Regions from separate parts of the Kocuria sp. LUK genome, predicted to be linked through region 1. Evidence: riboswitches for the same ligand, from Rfam matches in the RefSeq annotation. Region 1 holds a riboswitch; each other region holds the start of a gene.
What was found. Region 1 has a riboswitch for S-adenosylmethionine ahead of LQU92_RS09435 (MFS transporter). Riboswitches for the same ligand answer to the same signal wherever they lie in the genome.
Positions count from the first base shown of each region.

Region 1 (4,791 bases):
GCCACCCGCGCCCACCGCTCCAGCCCGTCGGCGACCGTGGCGGGGGAGCCGGCCAGCACGGGCCCGCGCCCGCCGATGCTCACGAACTCGGCCAGCAGCCGCGGGGTCCACACCCGGTCCGGGTCCAGCGTGGTGAACGACGCCAGGGCCGACCGGTTGCCGTCCGTGGTCACGTGCTCCAGCGGCTCGTCCGGGTCGGCCCCGGAGAGGTCCACCCCCGTCCAGCCGGCGAACAGCGCCAGGGCCGCCTCGACGTCCACGTGGCGGCGGTAGTCCTCGAGCCGGGCCAGGGCCTCGGCGTCGGTGTCCGCGACGACGACGTTGACGTTGGAGAAGACCTTCACCCGCCGCGGGTCCCGGCCCCGGCCGGCGGCCTCCGCCCGCACGGCCCGCACCCACCCGGCCGTCTGCTCGGCGGTGGGGCCGCTGAAGAACACGGCCTCGGCGTGCTTGGCGGCGAAGGCCCGGCCCCGGGTCGAGGCCCCCGCCTGGAAGAGCAGCGGGGTGCGCTGCGGCGAGGGCTCCACGAGGGCGGGGCCCGGGACGCTGAAGCGCTCGCCCTCGTGGCCGATGCCCCGCACCCGGGAGGGGTCCACGTAGACGCCGGCGGCGGGGTCGGCGACCACGGCGTCGTCGTCGAAGGAGGACTCCCACAGCCGGTAGACCACGTCGAGGTACTCCTCGGCCCGGTCGTAGCGCTCGTCGTGGGGCACCTGGCGGTCCTGGCCGAGGTTGCGGGCGGCGGAGTCCTGGTAGGAGGTGACGATGTTCCACGCCACCCGCCCGCCGGTGAGGTGGTCCAGGGTGCTCAGCCGCCGGGCGAGGGCGTACGGGTGCTCGTAGCTGACCGAGGCGGTCACGCCGAAGCCGATCCGCTCGGTGACGGCCGCGAGGGCCGGCACGAGCAGGAGGGGGTCGAGCATCGGGAACTGCACCCCGCCGCGGGCCGCGGCGTCCCCGCTGCCGCCGTGGACGTCGTACTGGCCCAGGACGTCGGCGAAGAAGATCCCGTGGAACCCGCCGTCCTCGAGCGTGCGCGCGAGCCGGGTCCAGTGCGCGAGGGAGGTGTAGTCCCGGGAGCGGTCCTCGGGGTGGCGCCACAGCCCGGGGGACTGGTGCACGGGCACGGCCATCTCGAAGGCGTTCAGGAGCAGGGGGCGGGGCTCAGACGAGGGCATCGGCGGCCTCCTCGGGTCGTCCGGGACCGCCGGCGGCCCCGGGGGCGGTGCGGCCGGCGGGGGTCCCGGCCGCGGGGGCGTCGGGGGCGGGGCCCGACCCCGACGCGGACCCCGGCCCGGACCCCGGCGCGGACGCCGGATCCGTCACCGGGTCGGCCGCGGCCAGGGCCGCGACCACGCTCAGCGCGGCGAGCACGCCCACGTAGGCGCAGATCAGCCACGGGCTGCCGCCGCCGAGGGCCAGCAGGGCCGCGGCGATGAACGGGGTCATCCCGCCGGAGACGATCGTGCCGACCTGGTAGCCGAGGGACACCCCGCTGTAGCGCAGGTGCACCGGGAACTGCTCGGCGAACCACGCCGCCTGCGGGCCGTAGATCGAGTCGTGCAGCCAGTTCATGACCACCAGGTACACCAGGGGCAGCAGCACGAGCGGGCCGAGGTCCAGGAACAGGAAGTAGGGCCAGATCAGCACGGCGGTCGCCGCGGCGGAGACCACCGCGAGCCGGCGCCGGCCCCAGCGGTCCGAGAGCCAGCCCCAGAACGGTCCCGAGGCCAGGCCCACGGCCGAGGCGACGAGGATCGCGATCAGCCCCGCGGAGGAGTCCCCGCGCCGGTCGGCGAGGTAGGTGAGGGTGTAGACGGTCAGCACGGAGTACATGGCGGGCTGGACGGTGCGCAGCCCGATGGTCACGAGCACCCCGCGGCGGCCCTCGCGCAGCACCTGGCGCACGGGCGAGGTGGCGACCTCGTCGCGGGCGCGCAGCTCGCGGAACTCCTCGGCGTCGTCCACCCCGAGGCGGATGAGCAGCCCGATCGCCACGAGCAGGGCGCTGGCGAGGAAGGGCAGGCGCCAGCCGAAGGCCTGGAACTGCTCGTCCGTCAGCAGCAGCTGCACCAGGGCGAACGCGCCGGTGGCCAGCAGCATCCCGGCGGCCGAGCCGATCTGGGTGAAGCTGCCGAACAGGCCCCGGCGGGACGCGGGGGCGTGCTCGACGGACAGCAGGGCGGATCCGCCCCACTCGGCCCCGGCGGAGAGCCCCTGCAGCAGGCGCAGGGCCACGAGGGCGGCCACGGCGAACCAGCCGGCGGTCGCGAACGTGGGCAGGGCGCCGATCAGGGTCGAGGCCACCCCCATGGTCAGCAGCGAGGCCACCAGCAGCGCCTTGCGCCCGATCCGGTCGCCCAGGTGGCCGGCGACGATCCCGCCGAGGGGCCGGACGAAGAACGCGATGGCGAAGGTCGCGAACGAGGCCAGCAGCGAGCCCAGCTCCGAGTCGGAGGGGAAGAACTGCTTGTTGAACACCAGCGCGGCGGCGGTGCCGTAGAGGTAGAAGTCGTACCACTCGATGGTGGTGCCGACGAAGGCGGAGGACAGCACCCGCTTCTTGCGCAGCAGCGACCGGCCCACCGAGGTGGAGCCGTGGGGCGGGGGCGGCGCGACGGGGCGCGGCACGGTCATGGGATCTCCCTGGGGGCGGGCGGCTCGCACGAGACGCCGTACTTACCCGCGCGGTGGTGACACGGGCCGAATCCTCACCTGGGGCACCCCGCTACAGCGTCGAGGGTTGCCGTCCGGCCAGCCAGGGCTTCGCACCGGAGCTCATGATTCTCGGGGACGACGCTAGGGGCCGGGTCCGCCCTGCGCCCAGCCGTGCGACGACGTGTCACGGCCCGGCCCGTCATGACGTCACACTTGCGTCCGGAGCCCGTGCCGGTCCACGACAGGGGGCCCGCCCGGTCCTGCCCGCGGGGCAACGGCGCCCGGGCACGGGGAAGGGCACCGGCCCGGGGCGAGGAGGCGGGTCCTCGTCCCGGGCCGGTGCCCTGCCGCGGCGGGGAGCCGGGCTACTTCTCCCAGGGCGCGGGCACGGGGAAGTAGCGCTCCAGGAACTCGCGCATCCGCTCGGCGCGCTCGGCGGCGGGGACCTCCGGGAAGCTGCCGTCGTTGAGGCAGAACATGTCGAGCCCGCGCTTGGCCAGCAGCCGCTCCATCCGCTGCAGGCCGGCCTCGGTCGTGGTGTCCACGTAGGCGGTGCGGGCGGTGTCCTGGGTCACGGCCCGCCCGGCCAGCAGCGCGTAGTAGTGGTAGAGCGAGTTCGTCACGGAGATGTTGCCCGCGGCGCGGAACCGGCTGGCGGCCGTGCGCCGGAACTCCTCCGGGAACTCCTCCTCGAGCTCGGTGACCACGCTGCGGCGCAGCGGCGCGGCGCAGTGCTCGAGGTGGCGGGTGGTGATCCGCCCGAAGCGCTCCCACAGCAGCTTCCGGTTGACCCGGGCCGCGTTCTCGAACCCGGAGCGCTCGGGGTGGCCCTCGCCCAGGCCGATGCGGGTGGAGGCCTCCACGAACTTCGTGACCCCACCGGGGGAGAAGAACAGGGACGGGCCGATCTGGCGGCCGAAGAACATGTCGTCGTTGGAGTACAGGAAGTGCTCGGCGAGCCCCTCGATGCGGTGCAGCTGCGCCTCCACCGCCTGCGAGTTGTAGATCGGCAGCACGGAGGTGTCCTCGAAGAACTCCTCGCTGCGCACGATCCGCACCCGCGGGTGCTCGGCCAGCCAGGCCGGGGGCGCCGAGTCGGTGGCGATCCAGACGGTCCGCACCCAGGGGGCGAACATGTGCACCGAGCGCAGCGCGTACTTCAGCTCGTCGACCTGCCGGAAGCGGGCCTCGTGGTCGTCGCCCTCGCCCACGACCGCGTCCTCCATGTAGGAGGCCCGCACCCGCCGGTACTCGGGGTCGGAGCCGTCGACCCACGAGAAGACCATGTCGATCTCGAAGTCGATGTCGCTCGCGTGGTCGGCGAACATGTTCTCGATCGTGGCCCACTGCAGCCCGAAGCGCTCCACGGTCCCGCGCACGGCCTCGGCGCGGGAGACGCTGCGGCGGGTCAGGGAGTTCTCCACGGGCAGGCGGATCTCGTCCCGGCCGAACTCCCACAGCTCGATCTGCACGCCGGTCGCGGCCCCGTAGTAGAGGCGGGAGCGCTTGGCGTAGTGCGGCCGGTAGAGGCGGAAGACCCGGGCGTTGCGGCGGTGGGAGAGCTCCCCGTCGGCGAGCAGCTCGGAGGTCTTCTTCTTGGTGTCCATGGGCTTGACGTAGTACGGCTCGCCCTCCGCGGCGGCGACCAGCGCCTCCCGCAGGCGGGTGCGCTCGCGCAGGTCGACGGCGACCACGGGCCGCTCGTCGTTGCCGCGCACGAGCAGGTGGTCGATCCCGGCGGCGTCGAGCACGCCGCGCAGGAACAGCAGGTTCTCGACCATGACCTCGTACGGGGTCCGGTCGGTGATCCGCAGGGCGAAGCGGCCCTTGTAGCGCACGACGTCCTCGCGCTGCTCCAGCGCGGCCGCGGACGCGCGCGAGGCGCTGCGGAACTCGTCGCCGTCCGTCCCGTCCTCGGGGGCCGGGAAGTAGGCGGTGTCGAGCACAGTGGTGTCGATGGTGGTCTCCTCGTGGTCGGTGCCGCGGCTGCGGCGCTCCCAGGATAAGACCTCGCCCGCCCCGGCGGTCAGGCCCGGGGCTGGCAGCGCTCGCAGAACCACACGGCCCGGTCGCGGGGCGGGCCGGGGCCGGGGCGGCCGGGCTCGAGCTCGGCGTCGTCGATGCGGGCCTCCG
Region 1 covers NZ_JAJMZI010000004.1:320,802-325,592, forward strand. Annotated here, with positions in the region: gene LQU92_RS09430 (LLM class flavin-dependent oxidoreductase) at 1-1,178, opposite strand, end outside; gene LQU92_RS09435 (MFS transporter) at 1,165-2,637, opposite strand; SAM riboswitch class IV at 2,671-2,786, opposite strand; gene LQU92_RS09440 (stealth family protein) at 3,024-4,439, opposite strand; gene LQU92_RS15325 (DNA-formamidopyrimidine glycosylase family protein) at 4,685-4,791, opposite strand, start outside.

Region 2 (4,791 bases), on a different contig from region 1:
ACCGGGCGCATCCGGTTCATCGCCATGCCCACGGCCATGCCCGCGATCCCGGACTCGGCCAGCGGGGTGTCGAAGCAGCGGGTGCGCCCGAAGCGCTGCGTCAGCCCGTCGGTGATGCGGAAGACCCCGCCCAGGGTGCCGACGTCCTCGCCGAAGACGACGACGGCGTCGTCGGCGGACAGCGCGTCGGCCAGGGCGGTGTTCAGCGCCTGGGCGAAGGTCACCGGCTTGCCGGCCGGGGCCTCGGCCGCGGGGGCGGGGGCCTGGAGGGTGCTCACTTCTCGGTCTCCTCTCGGGCGAGCTCGTCCGCCAGGAAGCGCTCCTGCTCGGCGAGCTGCGGGGTCTGCTCCGCGTAGACGTGCCGGAACAGCTCCAGCGGGTCGATCCGCGGCTCGGCGTTCATGCCCTCGCGCAGGGCCGCGGCGACGTCCTCGGCGCGGGCGGCGATGCGCTGCTCCCCGGCGTCGTCGAGCAGCCCCTCCCCGCGCAGGTAGGCGCGCATCCGGGTCACCGGGTCCTTGGCGATCCACTCCTGGACCTCGGCGTCGTCCCGGTAGCGCGTCGCGTCGTCGGCGTTGGTGTGGGCCTGCATGCGGTAGGTGTGGGCCTCCACGAGCAGCGGCTCGGACTCCGAGCGGGCGAGGTCCACGGCACGGCCCAGGGTCGCTAGCACGGCCACGAGGTCGTTGCCGTCCACGCGCTCGCCGGCCATCCCGTACCCCACCGCCTTGTGCGCGAGCGTCGGGGCGGCCGACTGCTGGGACAGCGGCACGGAGATCGCGTAGCCGTTGTTCTGCACGAAGAACACGACCGGCAGCTTGAACACGGCCGCGAAGTTCAGCGCCTCGTGGAAGTCGCCCTCGCTCGTGGCGCCGTCGCCGCACATGGCCAGGACCACGGTGTCCTCGCCCCGCAGCTTCGCGGCGTGGGCGACCCCGACCGCGTGCAGCAGCTGGGTGGTCAGCGGTGTGGACTGGATGCTCACGCGGTGCTCGTGCGGGTCGTAGCCGCCGTGCCACTCGCCCCGGAAGATCGCCATGACCTCCATGGGATCCACGCCCTTGGTCATCACGGCGACGGTGTCCCGGTAGGTCGGGAAGAGCCAGTCGCGCTCCTCGAGGCACAGCGCGGCCGCGACCTGGCAGGCCTCCTGGCCGTGGCTGGAGGGGTAGACCGCCATCCGGCCCTGGCGCACGAGGGCGGAGTTCTGGTCGTTGACCCGGCGCCCCACCACGAGCTTCTCGTAGGCGTCGAGGAGCACGTCCTCGGGCGGCAGCGGGTACTCGTGGCCCGGCTCGGTGCCCTGCTCCTCCGGGGGCCGCAGGCGGCCGGAGGGGTCCACCAGGCGGATCTCGCCCCGGGCGGGGAGCATGTACTGCTCCGGGGTGATGCCGAAGCTCCGGGAGGCGCGCAGGATCGGGTCCTCGGCCCCGCCGAGCGGCTCGGCGTTCTCGACGGTCTGGCTCATGGGTTCCCCCTCGGTCGGTCCCGGGCGCCGTGGCGCGGGAGGCGGGTGGGCGTGACGTGTTCCGTCCGCCAAGTATGCGGAGAAGCTCCGCTTCGTATCCACGCGGTCGGGATATTGCAGAAGATCGGCGTACAGGCGGTATTCCGGATGGACGAAATGTTCTACTGTGGCATGGACCACAAGGATTCGTCCGGGGCCGCCGCCGCGGCCCCGGCGGCCGCCCCGCCGCCCCGCCCCGAAGGAGGCCCCGCCGTGCCCTCGACCCCCGTGCCCCTGGACGAGACCGACCGCAAGATCCTCGCCGAGCTCTCCCGCGACTCCCGCCAGTCGGTGACCGCGATCGCCGCCGCCGTCCACGTCTCCCGCGCCCACGCCTACGCCCGGATCAACCGGCTGCGGGAGGAGGGCGTGATCCTGCGCTACAGCACCGTCATCGACCCGGTGCGGGCGGGGCTGCAGGCCTCGGCCTACGTGACGCTCAAGCTCGAGCAGAACACCTGGCGGGAGCTGTGCGCGCAGCTGCAGGAGATCCCGGCGGTCCACCACATCGCCCTGGTGGGCGGGAACTTCGACGTCATGCTGCTGGTGCGGGCCGTGGACACCGTCCACCTGCGCCAGGTGATCTTCGAGCACGTCCAGCAGCTGCCCGGGGTCGTGGACACCCAGACGTTCCTGATCTTCGAGGACATCGACACCCGCGCCTGAGCCCGTCCTCCCGCGGTGCGTCCTGCGGGCGACGGGACGACGTCACACGGCGTCACCTCCGTCATGTTGCGGTCGCTCCGGGTCCCGGGGGGCCGGGCCGGTAGGTTGGTGCCCGCTTCACGAGACGCGGCTGCCAAGCTCCGACTGGGCCGCGCACCAACCCCATGCTCATCGGGTGGTTCGGATGAGGAAGCGGCCCGCACCCCGGCGGTGGCTCCGCCGGTGACCGGTGCGGGCAAGAGCGAGCGCGAGGAGCACCGCGATGTCCGTCCCTGTGACCCACCACGACCTCTCGACCCGGCAGATCCACGCCGGCGCCGGGACCGACCCGGGCCCGCGCACCCTCACGGTGCCGATCTACCAGTCCGCGGCCTACGAGTTCCCCGACCACGCCACCGCGCGGGAGATGTTCGCCCAGACCCGGCCGGGCTTCACCTACACCCGCACCGGCAACCCCACGGTCGCGGTGCTCGAGCAGCGCGTGGCCGACCTCGAGGGCGGGACCGGGGCCGTGGCCACCGGCTCCGGCCAGGCGGCCGTGGCCGTGGCCCTGCTGGCCCTGCTGGGCCAGGGCGGAGGCAAGCACCTCGTGGCCTCGGAGAAGCTCTACGGCGGGACCGTGGACCTGCTCACCGACTCCTTCGCGGACTGCGGCATCGAGGTCGACTTCGTGGACCCGGCCGTCCCCGGGGCGTGGGCGGCGGCCGTGCGCCCGGACACCCGGGCGTTCCTGCTGGAGTCCATCGGCAACCCGCTGGCCACCCTCCCCGACCTGCCCGGCATCGCCGGCGTCGCCCGCGCGGCCGGGGTGCCGGTCGTCGTGGACAACACCCTGGCCTCCCCGGCGCTGTACCGCCCGCTCGAGCACGGCGCGGACGTCGTGGTGCACTCGGCGACCAAGTTCCTGGGCGGGCACGGCAACGCCCTCGCCGGGGTCGTCGTGGACGGCGGGACCTTCGACTGGAGCGCACGCCCCGGCCGGTGGCCCCAGTTCACCGAGCCCCGGCCCCGCTGGGGCGGGCGCAGCCTGGTCGACCGGTGCGCCGGGGCCAGCCCCTACCTGCACCTGGTGCGCGCCAAGTACGTCCACGACCTCGGCACGACCCTCTCCCCGTTCAACGCCGCCCAGATCCTGCAGGGCACCGAGACGCTCGAGCTGCGCGTGGCCCGCCACACCGCCTCCGCGCTGACCGTGGCCGAGTTCCTCGCCGGGCACCCCGCCGTCGCCCGCGTCCACCACCCCGGCCTGCCCGGGGACCCCGGCGCGGGGATCGCCGCCCGGGACTTCCCGCGCGGCACCGGCTCCGTCTTCTCCTTCGACCTCGCCGCCCCCGACGACGCGGTGGGGCCGTTCGTCGACTCCCTGCGGCTGTTCAAGCTGGTCGCCAACATCGGCGACACCCGCAGCCTCGTGGCCCACCCGGCCGCGATGACCCACTGCCGGCTCACCCCCGAGCAGCGCCGGGCCGGCGGGATCGCCGCGACCACGGTGCGGCTCTCGGTCGGCCTCGAGGCCCCCGAGGACCTCGTGGCCGACCTGCGCCAGGCCCTCGACGCCGTCCTCGACCGCACGCCCCGGAAGGAAGCCCTGCGATGACCGCCACCACCTCCGCGGCGGGCCCCGTGCCCACCGGCGCCCGCGCCCCGGGGTTCACGACCACCGCCGTCCACGCCGGGCAGGCCCCCGACCCGCTCACCGGCGCCGTGATCCCGCCGGTCCACCAGACCTCCACGTTCGTCCAGGACGGGATCAACGTGCTGCGCGGAGGGCACGAGTACAGCCGCGGCTCCAACCCCACGCGCAGCGCCTTCGAGACCCAGCTCGCGGCCCTCGAGCACGGTGAACGGGCGTTCGCCTTCGCGTCGGGGATCGCCGCGGAGGACGCCCTGCTGCGCGCCGTCCTGCGCCCCGGCGACCACGTGGTGCTCGGCGCCGACGGCTACGGCGGCACGAACCGGCTGATCACCAGGGTGCTCGCCCCGTGGCAGATCGACTCCACCCCCGTGGACGGCACCGACCCCGACGCCGTGCGCGCCGCCGTCCGCCCGGGCACCACCAGGGTGCTGTGGCTCGAGACCCCGTCCAACCCGCTGCTCGGCATCGCCGACGTCGCCGCGTGGGCGGAGCTGGCCCACGCGGCCGGGGCGCTGCTGGTGGTGGACAACACCTTCGCCTCCCCGTACCTGCAGAACCCGCTGCTGCTCGGCGCGGACGCCGTGGTGCACTCCACCACCAAGTACGTGGGCGGGCACTCCGACGTCCTCGGCGGCGCCGTCGTCGTCGGCGCGGCGCAGTGGCGCGGCGCCCCGCTGGCCGAGGCGGTCGGCTTCCAGCAGTTCGCGGCCGGGGCCGTGGCCGGCCCCCAGGACAGCTGGCTGGCGGCCCGAGGGCTGAAGACCCTGAGCCTGCGGATGGAGCGACACCAGCAGAACGCGCAGCGGATCGCCGAGTGGCTGCTCGGCCGGCCCGAGGTCGCCCAGGTCCTCTACCCGGGGCTGCCCGAGCACCCGGGCCACGACCTCGCGGCCGCGCAGATGCGCGGGTTCGGCGGCATCGTCTCCTTCCGCCTGGCCGCGGGCGAGGCGGCGGCCCGCGCCGTGGCGGAGGGCACGCGGCT
Region 2 covers NZ_JAJMZI010000008.1:42,424-47,214, forward strand. Annotated here, with positions in the region: gene LQU92_RS14010 (alpha-ketoacid dehydrogenase subunit beta) at 1-278, opposite strand, end outside; gene pdhA (pyruvate dehydrogenase (acetyl-transferring) E1 component subunit alpha) at 275-1,468, opposite strand; gene LQU92_RS14020 (Lrp/AsnC family transcriptional regulator) at 1,721-2,173, shown strand; SAM riboswitch class IV at 2,289-2,421, shown strand; gene LQU92_RS14025 (O-acetylhomoserine aminocarboxypropyltransferase/cysteine synthase family protein) at 2,436-3,770, shown strand; gene LQU92_RS14030 (cystathionine gamma-synthase) at 3,767-4,791, shown strand, end outside.
Region 2: another riboswitch for S-adenosylmethionine. It lies ahead of LQU92_RS14025 (O-acetylhomoserine aminocarboxypropyltransferase/cysteine synthase family protein); the one in region 1 lies ahead of LQU92_RS09435 (MFS transporter).

Region 3 (4,791 bases), on a different contig from region 1:
GGCACGGCGGGAACCAGTGTGCACCATCGGCCCGGGCGGCGCCCGGACCGGGGCCGGGAGCGGCCCGGGAGCCGGGGACGACGACGGCCGGCCCCTCCCTGCGCGGGTGGGGCCGGCCGTCGGTGCGCCCGGTGCGCTCAGCGGCGCAGGATGCGCCGGGCCAGGTGGTTGCCGGCGAACTGGACCAGCTGGACCAGCACCACGATCACGGCGACCGCCGCCCACGTGACCTCGTCGTTGAACCGCTGGTAGCCCAGCCGCAGCGCGAAGTCGCCCAGGCCGCCGGCGCCGATCGCACCGGCCATGGCGGACATGTCGGTGATGCCGATGACGAGGAACGTGTAGCCGAGCACCAACGGGCCCAGCGCCTCGGGCAGGATCACGGTGGTGATGATCCGCCACCGGGACACGCCCATGGAGCGGGCGGCCTCGACGACGCCGGGGTCCACGCTCATCAGGTTCTGCTCCACGATGCGCGCCACGGCGAACATCGCCCCGATGGTCATCGCGAAGATCGCCGCGTTCGGCCCCAGCCGGGTGCCCACGACGTTCTGCGTGAGGGGCCCGAGGGCCGCGAGCAGGATGATGAACGGGATGGGCCGCACGAAGTTCACGACGACGTTGATCGCCGAGTGCACCGCCCGGTTCTCCAGGATGTTGCCGCGGCGGGTGACGTAGAGCCCGACGCCGACGACCAGGCCGAGCACCCCCGCCAGCAGCAGGGTCGCGGCGACCATGTAGAGGGTCTCCCCCAGCGCGCTCAGCAGCTGGGGCCCGAGCAGGGACCAGTCGTTGGTCACGCCGCCACCTCCCGCACCTCGGTGACCCGGCCCAGCTGCTCGACCACGTCCTGCACGGCCGGGTCCGGGCCGGTCAGCTCGAGGGTCAGCGAGCCGAAGGACTGCTCCTGCAGCACGCTGATCCCCCCGTAGGCGATGGTGAAGCGCACCCCGTGGGCGGCGCCGTCGGAGAGCGGGCCGCCGATGTCGATGCCGTCGCCGACGTCGACGATCACGAGCCGGCCCCGGTGGGCCCGGCGCAGCCGCTCGAGGTCGCGCTCGTCCGGGACGGTGTGCATCACCGAGGACACGAAGCGCCGGGCCGTCTCGGTGCGCGGGCGGGCGAAGATGTCGACGGTGGGGCCGTGCTCCACGACCCGGCCGTCCTGCATCACGGCCACGCGGTCGGCGATCGTGCGCACCACGTCCATCTCGTGGGTGATGATCACGATCGTGATGCCGAGCTCGCGGTTGACCCGCTGGAGCAGCTGGAGGACCTCCTGGGTGGTCTCCGGGTCCAGGGCCGAGGTCGACTCGTCGGCGAGCAGCAGCTCGGGGCTCGTGGCCAGTGCGCGGGCGATGCCGACGCGCTGCTTCTGCCCGCCGGAGAGCTGCTCGGGGTAGTTGCCGGCGCGCGAGGCCAGGCCCACGAACTCCAGCAGCTCCGCGACCCGCTCCCGGCGCCGCTCCTTGTCCCAGCCGGCGCGCTTGAGCGGGTACTCGACGTTGCCGGCCACGGTGCGGGAGGTGAAGAGGTTGAACTGCTGGAAGATCATCCCGATGTCCCGGCGCACCGGGGCGAGCTCGGTCTCGGTGCGCCCGGCGACCTCGACGCCGGCCACGGTCAGGGAGCCGCTGGTGACGGGCTCGAGGCCGTTGATCAGCCGCACGAGGGTGGACTTGCCGGCGCCGGAGTAGCCGATCACCCCGAAGATCTCCCCGCGGTGGACGTCGAGGGTGACGTCGTCGACGGCGCGCACCTCGCGGGCGGCGCGCCCGCTGCCGGTGCGGAAGACCTTGGAGACCTCGCGGAAGGACACGAGCACCTCACCGGGGCGCCCGGGCGGGCCCGGCCGGCCGGGCTCGGCCGCGCTCACTTCTGCTGGTCCTTCAGCTCCTGCTGGTAGCGCTCGGTGAGCTCGCGCAGCTCCTCCTGCTCCAGCTGCAGCGGCACGGCGGTGCCCTTGGTCTCCGTCATCTCCGCGTCGATCACGGGCTGCTCGTGGTAGAGGCCGGCCACCTGCTTCAGGGTCTCGTCGTCGGCGAGCTCCTCGGTCGTGGTGAACAGGTTGACGTAGGCGCGGGAGCCCTCCGCCTCGGGGTCGTCCTGGGCCAGGGCGGACTTCGGGTCGATGTCGGCCCGGGAGAGGAAGTCGTTGTTGATCACGGAGCCGGCGACCGAGTCGAGGGAGAGCACCGTCTGCTCGGCGGAGACCGGGGTGACGCGCACCTTCGAGGCCTCGGTGTCGACGTCGAGCTCCGTGGGGATGAGGGTGTCGCTCGTGAGCTCGATCAGCCCGGCGGACTCGAGCACGATCAGCGCCCGGGAGAGGTTCACGGCGTCGTTGGGGACGGCGATCTCGTCGCCCTCCCGGAACTGCTCCACGGAGTCGTACTGGTTCGAGTACAGGCCCAGGGGGTAGATGGAGGTCGAGCCGACCGGGGTGATGGACCCGCCCGCCGAGTTGTTGTAGTCGGCGAGGAAGGGGATGTGCTGGAACCAGGTCATGTCCACGTCGCCGGACTCGGTGGCCGGGTTGGGCTGGTTGTAGTCGGAGAAGTCGACGTACTCGACGGTGATCCCCTGCTCCTCGGCGAGCTGCTTGAGGGCGTCGTGGGTGGGGTCGGTGCCGACCACCCCGATGGTGACCTTGCCGTCGGCGAGGGCGCCCTCGCCGGAGGACTCCTCGGCGGAGCCGCCGCAGGCGGTGAGGGTGAGGCCGAGGGTCGTGGCCAGGGCGAGGAGGGGGAGGCGCTGCGATCGCATGGGGTGCCTTTCCGTGGATCCGTGATGTGCGGAGGTCAGCAGGGCCGGGGTCCGGCGGCCACGGTCGATCGGCGCGCGGTGCGGAGCGCGGCGGGCGTCGAGCCGTACTTGCCGCCGGCCGTCGTCGGCCGTGGCCGGATGGTTCACCTGGGGCACCCCACTACGGGAGAGGGTTGCCGCCCAGCAAGCCAGGGCTCGGTGCTGGGACTCGTCATCCGGCCGACAGACTAGCACGGCGGGTCCGGTCCCCGTCGCCGGGACCGGTGCGGCCCTCAGCGGGAGAGGAGCGCGCGGGCGAGCCGGCGGGCCCGCTCCTCGGCGGCGAGCACGGCCTCGAGCGTGAGCGGCCCGTCCTCGTCGTGGTCCTCGAGCACGGCGCGCACGGTGTCGACGATCCCGGGGAAGCCGATGCGCCGGGCGTGGAAGGCGTGGACGGCCTCCTCGTTGGCCGCGTTGAACACGGCCGGGAAGGTGCCCCCGCGCTCCCCCGCGGCCTTGATGAGCTCGACGGCGGGGAACGCCGTGGCGTCCAGCGGCTCGAAGGTCCAGGTGGCCGCGCGGGTCCAGTCGCAGGGCCGGGCCGCCCCCGGCACGCGGTGCGGCCAGGCGAGGCCCAGGGCGATGGGCAGGCGCATGTCGGGCGGGGAGGCCTGGGCGAGGGTGGAGCCGTCGACGAACTGGACCATCGAGTGCACGACCGACTGGGGGTGGACCACCACGTCGATGCGCTCGAGCGGGACGTCGAAGAGCAGGTGGGCCTCGAGCACCTCGAGGGCCTTGTTGACCATGGTCGCGGAGTTCGTGGTGACCATCGGGCCCATGTCCCAGGTGGGGTGGCGCAGCGCCTCCTCCGGGGTCACGGCCTCGAGCTCGGCGCGGGTGCGGCCGCGGAACGGCCCGCCGGAGGCGGTGAGCACGAGCCGGTCGACCTCCGCGGCGGTGCCCCCGCGCAGGGCCTGGGCGAGGGCGGAGTGCTCGGAGTCCACGGGCACGATCGCGTCCGGGTCGCCGGTGGCCGCGGCCGCCTCCCGCACGAGCGCCCCGCCGGCCACGAGGGACTCCTTGTTGGCGAGGGCGAGCCGGTGCCCGGCCCGCAGGGCCGCCAGCGTGGGGGCCAGCCCGATCGAGCCGGTGATGCCGTTGAGCACGAGATCGGCGCCCGGGTGGGCGGCGGCCGCAGCGGCGGCGCCGGGGCCGTGGAGGATCTCCGGGCGCCAGGAGCCCGCGCCCGCGGCGCCCGCGCGCTCGGCGATCAGGCCGGCGAGCCGGTCGGCGTCCTCGCCGGTGCCGCTCGTGGCCACGAGCTGCGCGCGGGTCTCGACGGCCTGCTCGGCGAGCAGCTCGAGGCGCCCGGCCCCGGCCGCGAGGGCGACGACCTCGAAGGGGCCGCCCCCGTCCAGGGCCCGGGCGGCGCGCACGACGTCGAGCGCCTGCGTGCCGATGGAGCCCGTGGCGCCCAGCACGGCGATCCGGCGCGGGCCCGCGGCGGCCAGGGCCTGCAGCTCGGGGGTCGGGCGGGTGCGGGGGGCGGCGGGGGAGGTCATGGGTCCCAGTATTCCCCACCCCGGGGCCCTCGCCCGCCGGGGCGGGTGTCGGGTCCGGCCGCCGGGCCCGGGACGACGGCGGGGCCCCGCGCGCCGTCGCCGGCGTGCGGGGCCCCGTGGATCCGGGTGCGGGTGTCAGTGGCGCTTGCGGCCGGTGACGGCTCCCCAGATGAACAGGACGATCAGGGCGCCGACGATCGCGGTGATCCACGTGCCCAGGTCCCAGAAGCTGTCGATGCTGCCGATGCCGATGAGCGAGCCGAGGAAGCCGCCCAGCAGGGCGCCGACGATGCCGAGGACGATGGTGACGATGATGCCGCCGCCCTGGTTGCCCGGCATGATGAGCTTCGCGAGCGCGCCGGCGATCAGGCCGAGGACGATCCAACCGAGAATTCCCATGTCAGTTTCCCTTCGTGTTGCGTGGTCCTGTGCGGTCTCCGGCCCGGAAGCTGTGAACTCCCTGAGCCGCTGACTCCACAGT
Region 3 covers NZ_JAJMZI010000003.1:430,141-434,931, reverse strand. Annotated here, with positions in the region: gene LQU92_RS07525 (methionine ABC transporter permease) at 138-737, opposite strand; gene LQU92_RS07520 (methionine ABC transporter ATP-binding protein) at 797-1,876, opposite strand; gene LQU92_RS07515 (MetQ/NlpA family ABC transporter substrate-binding protein) at 1,873-2,766, opposite strand; SAM riboswitch class IV at 2,866-2,982, opposite strand; gene dxr (1-deoxy-D-xylulose-5-phosphate reductoisomerase) at 3,039-4,310, opposite strand; gene LQU92_RS07505 (GlsB/YeaQ/YmgE family stress response membrane protein) at 4,446-4,709, opposite strand.
Region 3: another riboswitch for S-adenosylmethionine. It lies ahead of LQU92_RS07515 (MetQ/NlpA family ABC transporter substrate-binding protein); the one in region 1 lies ahead of LQU92_RS09435 (MFS transporter).

Region 4 (4,791 bases), on a different contig from region 1:
CGTCCGGACCGGATCTTCTCGCTCCCCCGCGCGGTGCACGAAGTGACAGCACGCGGTGTCGACCCGGCGTGAGACCATCGAGAACAGCCCAGAAGGGGTGCAATCCGTGCAGGATTGCACCCCTTCGACGGGTCGCTCCAGCGCACGGTCCTCACCCGACGAGCCCGGGACCCATAGCGGGCCAGGTCCAAGGCGATGGCGCGCTGCCCCGACCGGACGTCTGCCGAGGTGTGCCCATGGCCGCCTCCACCCGCCCCGGCGTCCCGGCAGATGCCCGCTCGACCGCCGCCGCCGACCCCGCCGGGCAGGGCACCACTGTCGTCGCCCTGGCCGTCACGTCGAGGGCGCCGCTCCGGAGAGTTCCGCTCGGATGATCTCCGCTCCCGCGGCGAGAGCGGTCATCTTGTCCCGCGCAATCTGGCGATCCAGTGGCGCCATGCCGCAGTTGGTGCTCGGATACAGCTTGTCCGCATCGACGAAGCGGAGCACCTGCCGGAGGGTGCCGGCCACGTCCTCCGGGGTCTCGATCGCGCCGCCGGCGACGTCGATGGCCCCGACCATCACCTTCTTGCCTCGGAGCAGCTCGATGAGCTCGACCGGGACGCGGGAGTTGTGGCATTCCAGGGAGACCATGTCGATCGTCGACTGCTGGAGCAGCGGGAACGACATCTCGTACTGGCGCCACTCCGACCCGAGCGTCGCCTTCCACTCGGTATTGGCCTTGATGCCGTAGCCGTAGCAGATGTGCACGGCCGTCGTGCTGCGCAGTCCCTCGGCCGCTCGCTCCAGTGCGGCCACGCCCCACTCCTTGAGGTCGTCGAAGAACACGTTGAAGGCAGGCTCGTCGAACTGGATGATGTCGACGCCCGCCGCCTCCAGCTCCTTGGCCTCCTGGTTGAGGATCTTCGCGAACTCCCAGGCGAGCTCTTCGCGACTCCTGTAGTGCTCGTCGTAGAGGGTGTCGATCATGGTCATGGGACCGGGGAGCGTCCACTTGATGGGCTGGCTGGTCCGCGCACGGAGGGCCCTCGCGTCGTCGAGGAAGACCGACCGCTCACGGCCCACCGCGCCGACGACCGTCGGGACGCTCGCGTCGTAGCGGTCACGGATCCGCACGGTCCTCCGGTGTTCGAAGTCGACGCCGCTGAGGTGTTCGATGAACGTGGTGACGAAGTGCTGACGGGTCTGTTCGCCGTCGCTGATGATGTCGATGCCCGCCCGGCGCTGCTCGTCCACGGCCAGGCTCAGCGCATCCCGCTTGCCCTCGCGCAGTTCCTCGCCGTCCAGCTTCCAGGGGGACCACAGCGTCTCGCTTTCCGCGAGCCAGGAGGGCTTGGGCAGGCTGCCGACGACGGTGGTGGGCAACAGGGTGTTCATCGGTGCGTCTCCTTCTCTCGTCCGGAGTGGGCCGCGGCCCACTGCTCCAGGAGGGTCCGGTGCGGCTTCACGAAGTGCTCCTCCGCGAACTTCCCCTGCATGAGGGCCAGCTGACTGCGCTCCTCGCGGTCGTAGCCGATCTGCGTCACCGAGTGGTCCCGACTTCCCAGGCTCGGCCGGTAGATGCGGCCGGCCGCCGCATTGGCGTTGTAGATCTCCGGGCGATAGATCTTCTGGAACGTTTCCATCGTGCTGATGAGACCGATGAGTGCCAGGCTGGAGTAGTCATTGAGGAGATCGCCCCGGAAATAGAACGCCAGGGGTGCCACCGCGCCGCGGGGCATGAAGTAGCGGACCCGCAGTCCCATCTTCTCGAAGTATCGATCGGTCAAGGAGGATTCGTCCTGCCGGTACTCGACCCCGAGGATCGGATGGTGGTTCTCGAGCCGACGATACGTCTTGGTGCTCGAGACGCTGATGCAGATCACGGGCGGCTGGGCGAACCGCTCGCGGTAGGCAGCGGAGTCCAGGAAGTGCGTGAAGAGCTTCCCGTGCAAGGCGCCGAAGTCATCGGGGATGCTGGACCGGGACACCTTCGCGTGGTGTTCCGGCAGCACCACGCTGAAGTCGTAGTCCCGGAGGTAGGACGAGAAGTTGTTCCCCACGATCCCGTCGATGCGCACACCGGACAGCGTGTCGAGGATCTGCACGTCGAGGACCTCGATCAGGGGGAACACCGCGGCGTCGGCGACGTGCACGTCCACGGAGACGATCTCGATCTCCACGGCATAGCGATCCCGGCTGGGATTGTCCCAGTGGGCCAGGTCGTTGAAGCGATTGTTGATCATGGTCAGGGTGTTGCGGAGGTTCTGGCGACGGTTCTCGCCGCGGGCCAGGTTCGCGAAGTTCGTCGTACCCCGGGAACTGGACGACGGGCAGTAGTCCTCGTCGAAGCGGGTCGTGCTGATATCGAACGTGAAGTCGTTCGTCCTGGTGGTCTGCTGCATCGATTCCTCACTGTGGACCGGGGGCCTGCCTTCCGGGTCCGCACTCGTCCCGAACGTCTCTGCCTGCTGCTCGTGCACTGCCCTCCCGAAGGCCGCCTCAGTCATGCTCCTGGCACCCCCGGCGCTGCCCGGACGACGTCGGTCCGGGCCTCCGGGACGCCGGTTCCTCCGGCCGCGGCGGTGACGCGGTGCTGACTGCTCCGGGGCGCGCGGGGATCGCCGGGTGGTGGACGCGCCCGACGGTGGGGTGCCGGGCCAGGTGCTCGGCGACCGTTCGCGCGGTTTGTCCCGTGGCGGCGCCGATGGCCCCGGTGCCGCCCTCCGGGGCCGCCAGCCGGTGCTCGAACACGGCAACCGTGGGGTTGCCCGTGCGGCTGTGGGTGAACCCGGGGGTCTCCAGCCGGAACATCGAGGCGGCCGTGGCGTGATCGGGAAATCGGTAGGACGCCGTCTGGTGGATGGGCACGGCCACCGGCCGGCAGGGGGCCTCGGGCTCGTGGCCGGCGTGGACCTGTTGGGTGGCGTGGTGAGTCATGCGATCCTCCATCGGTCCTGGCGGTAGCACCGTGCCCGCCGGTCCCGGTGTCCCGGGGTCGGCTGGCTGGTTGCTGCGGCGTCGTCGAGCCAGATCTCTCGGCCGCTCTGGATGGTGTGGTCCGCTCATCCCACTCGATGGACGGCTCTGCAGTCCAACGGACGGTGGGGCGGCTGTCACAAAACCACACGTCGCGAAATCTTCGGGCCGGGCGGTCGCGCTCGGCCGATGTCGGGCCGTGTTTGTGACAGGTTGTGACGGCCGGCCGCCCGGCCCTCATCGTGGGCTCGGTGATGTTCCGGCGGAGGACCAGGGCGACGTCGACGGCGTCGTGCGCGGCGAAGACGACGCCCGGCCGGGGGTGGCGTCATCGACGGCGTGGTGAACGGCGTCAACCGGACCCCGGGAGCTGTGCACGGAGCCATCGGATTCGTCCGCCGGCACCGCAGGAGGGCTCTCCCCGGCCGCGCTCCTCAACCGTGGCAACCTGCGGCGTGTGACCGAGCTCGTCCGCACCGGCCCGCTCAGCTGCAGTGCTGGTACGACGCATCCTGCGTCTGCACCGGGCTGCCGCCTCGTGGCGCCCCGCCTCGGGCAGGAGCCTCGCCGGACTCGCCGCCGCGGCGCACTGCAGCGACCAGCCGCACGTGGTCCGTGACTTCCACGCCGTGGCCGGCCAGGCGCCCAGCTCCGCGCCGGGATGTCGTCCGATCCGTACAAGCCGCCGTCCCGGGCCTGGTCCTGGGGTCGAACCATGACCGACCGGAACGACATCACCGCCGCCTCGACCACCGTGCTCGGTGCGGATCCGGGCGAGGGGACCCCGCGGCTGCGCGCCCTGTGGGATGCCGGCCGCGCGGAGGAACACGCCCAGCGCTGCGTTCTGGCCCACTACCTGGCTGATCCGGAACCGCACCTGACTGATGAAGTGCGGTGGGACGAGATCGCCCTGGAGGAGTTCACCCGCCATCGGCCGAACACGACCGTGGGGTGGTGAAGCCGGCGGCATCAGCCGGCAAGAGCGCGACCGCGAGATGTTCCCGGTGCTGCCGGCTTTCCGATTTGCCGGACCCGGTGACCGTAGATCGTTGTGCTGGGGCGAGGAATCGCCGATGGTCATGCATCCGCGGCGTTCGGAAGAGCGACCCGTTCACCGTGGGCGCTCTTGACGGTGCCCACCAGACGGCGCAACCTGAGGTCCCCGTCCGACCGGAGACACCCATGGGCAAGCTGATCTACGCAGCCAACACCTCACTCGACGGCTACCTGGAGGACGAGACCGGCTCCTTCGACTGGTCCGTGCCCGACGAACAAGTGCATGCCTTCTGGAACGAGCACGAGCGGCACATCGGCACCTCCCTCTACGGCCGCCGCATGTACGAGACGATGCGCGTCTGGGAGAGCGACGAGTGGCTGGACACCGAACCGGCCGTCGTGCGCGAGTACGCGCGGATCTGGCGTGACACCGACAAGATCGTCTACTCCTCCACCCTCGACGAAACGTCGACGGCGCGGACGAGCATCGAGCGGCAGTTCCAGCCCGAGGCGGTACGACAGCTCAAGGAGACCTCCAGCATCGACCTGAGCATCGGCGGCGCCACCCTCGCCGCCGAGGCGTTCCGGCACGGACTGGTCGACGAATGCGTGCTGCTGCTGTGCCCCGTGACCGTGGGCGGCGGCAGACCGGCGCTGCCCCGGGGCCTGCGGCTCGACCTCGAACTGCTGGACCACCGCCGCTTCGACAACGGCGTGATCTGTGTGCGCCACGCGGTACGGCACACCGCCTGACACCAGTGGCGGCCATCGCGTGCATCAGGGCTGCCGCACGACCGCGTGCCATGGGAGCTGGACTGATGCCCCCTGACCGTTCTG
Region 4 covers NZ_JAJMZI010000001.1:281,248-286,038, forward strand. Annotated here, with positions in the region: gene LQU92_RS01275 (methionine synthase) at 334-1,377, opposite strand; gene LQU92_RS01280 (DUF1852 domain-containing protein) at 1,374-2,384, opposite strand; gene LQU92_RS01285 (PLP-dependent transferase) at 2,482-2,919, opposite strand; SAM riboswitch class I at 2,925-3,037, opposite strand; gene LQU92_RS01290 (hypothetical protein) at 3,674-3,916, shown strand; gene LQU92_RS01295 (dihydrofolate reductase family protein) at 4,141-4,707, shown strand.
Region 4: another riboswitch for S-adenosylmethionine. It lies ahead of LQU92_RS01285 (PLP-dependent transferase); the one in region 1 lies ahead of LQU92_RS09435 (MFS transporter).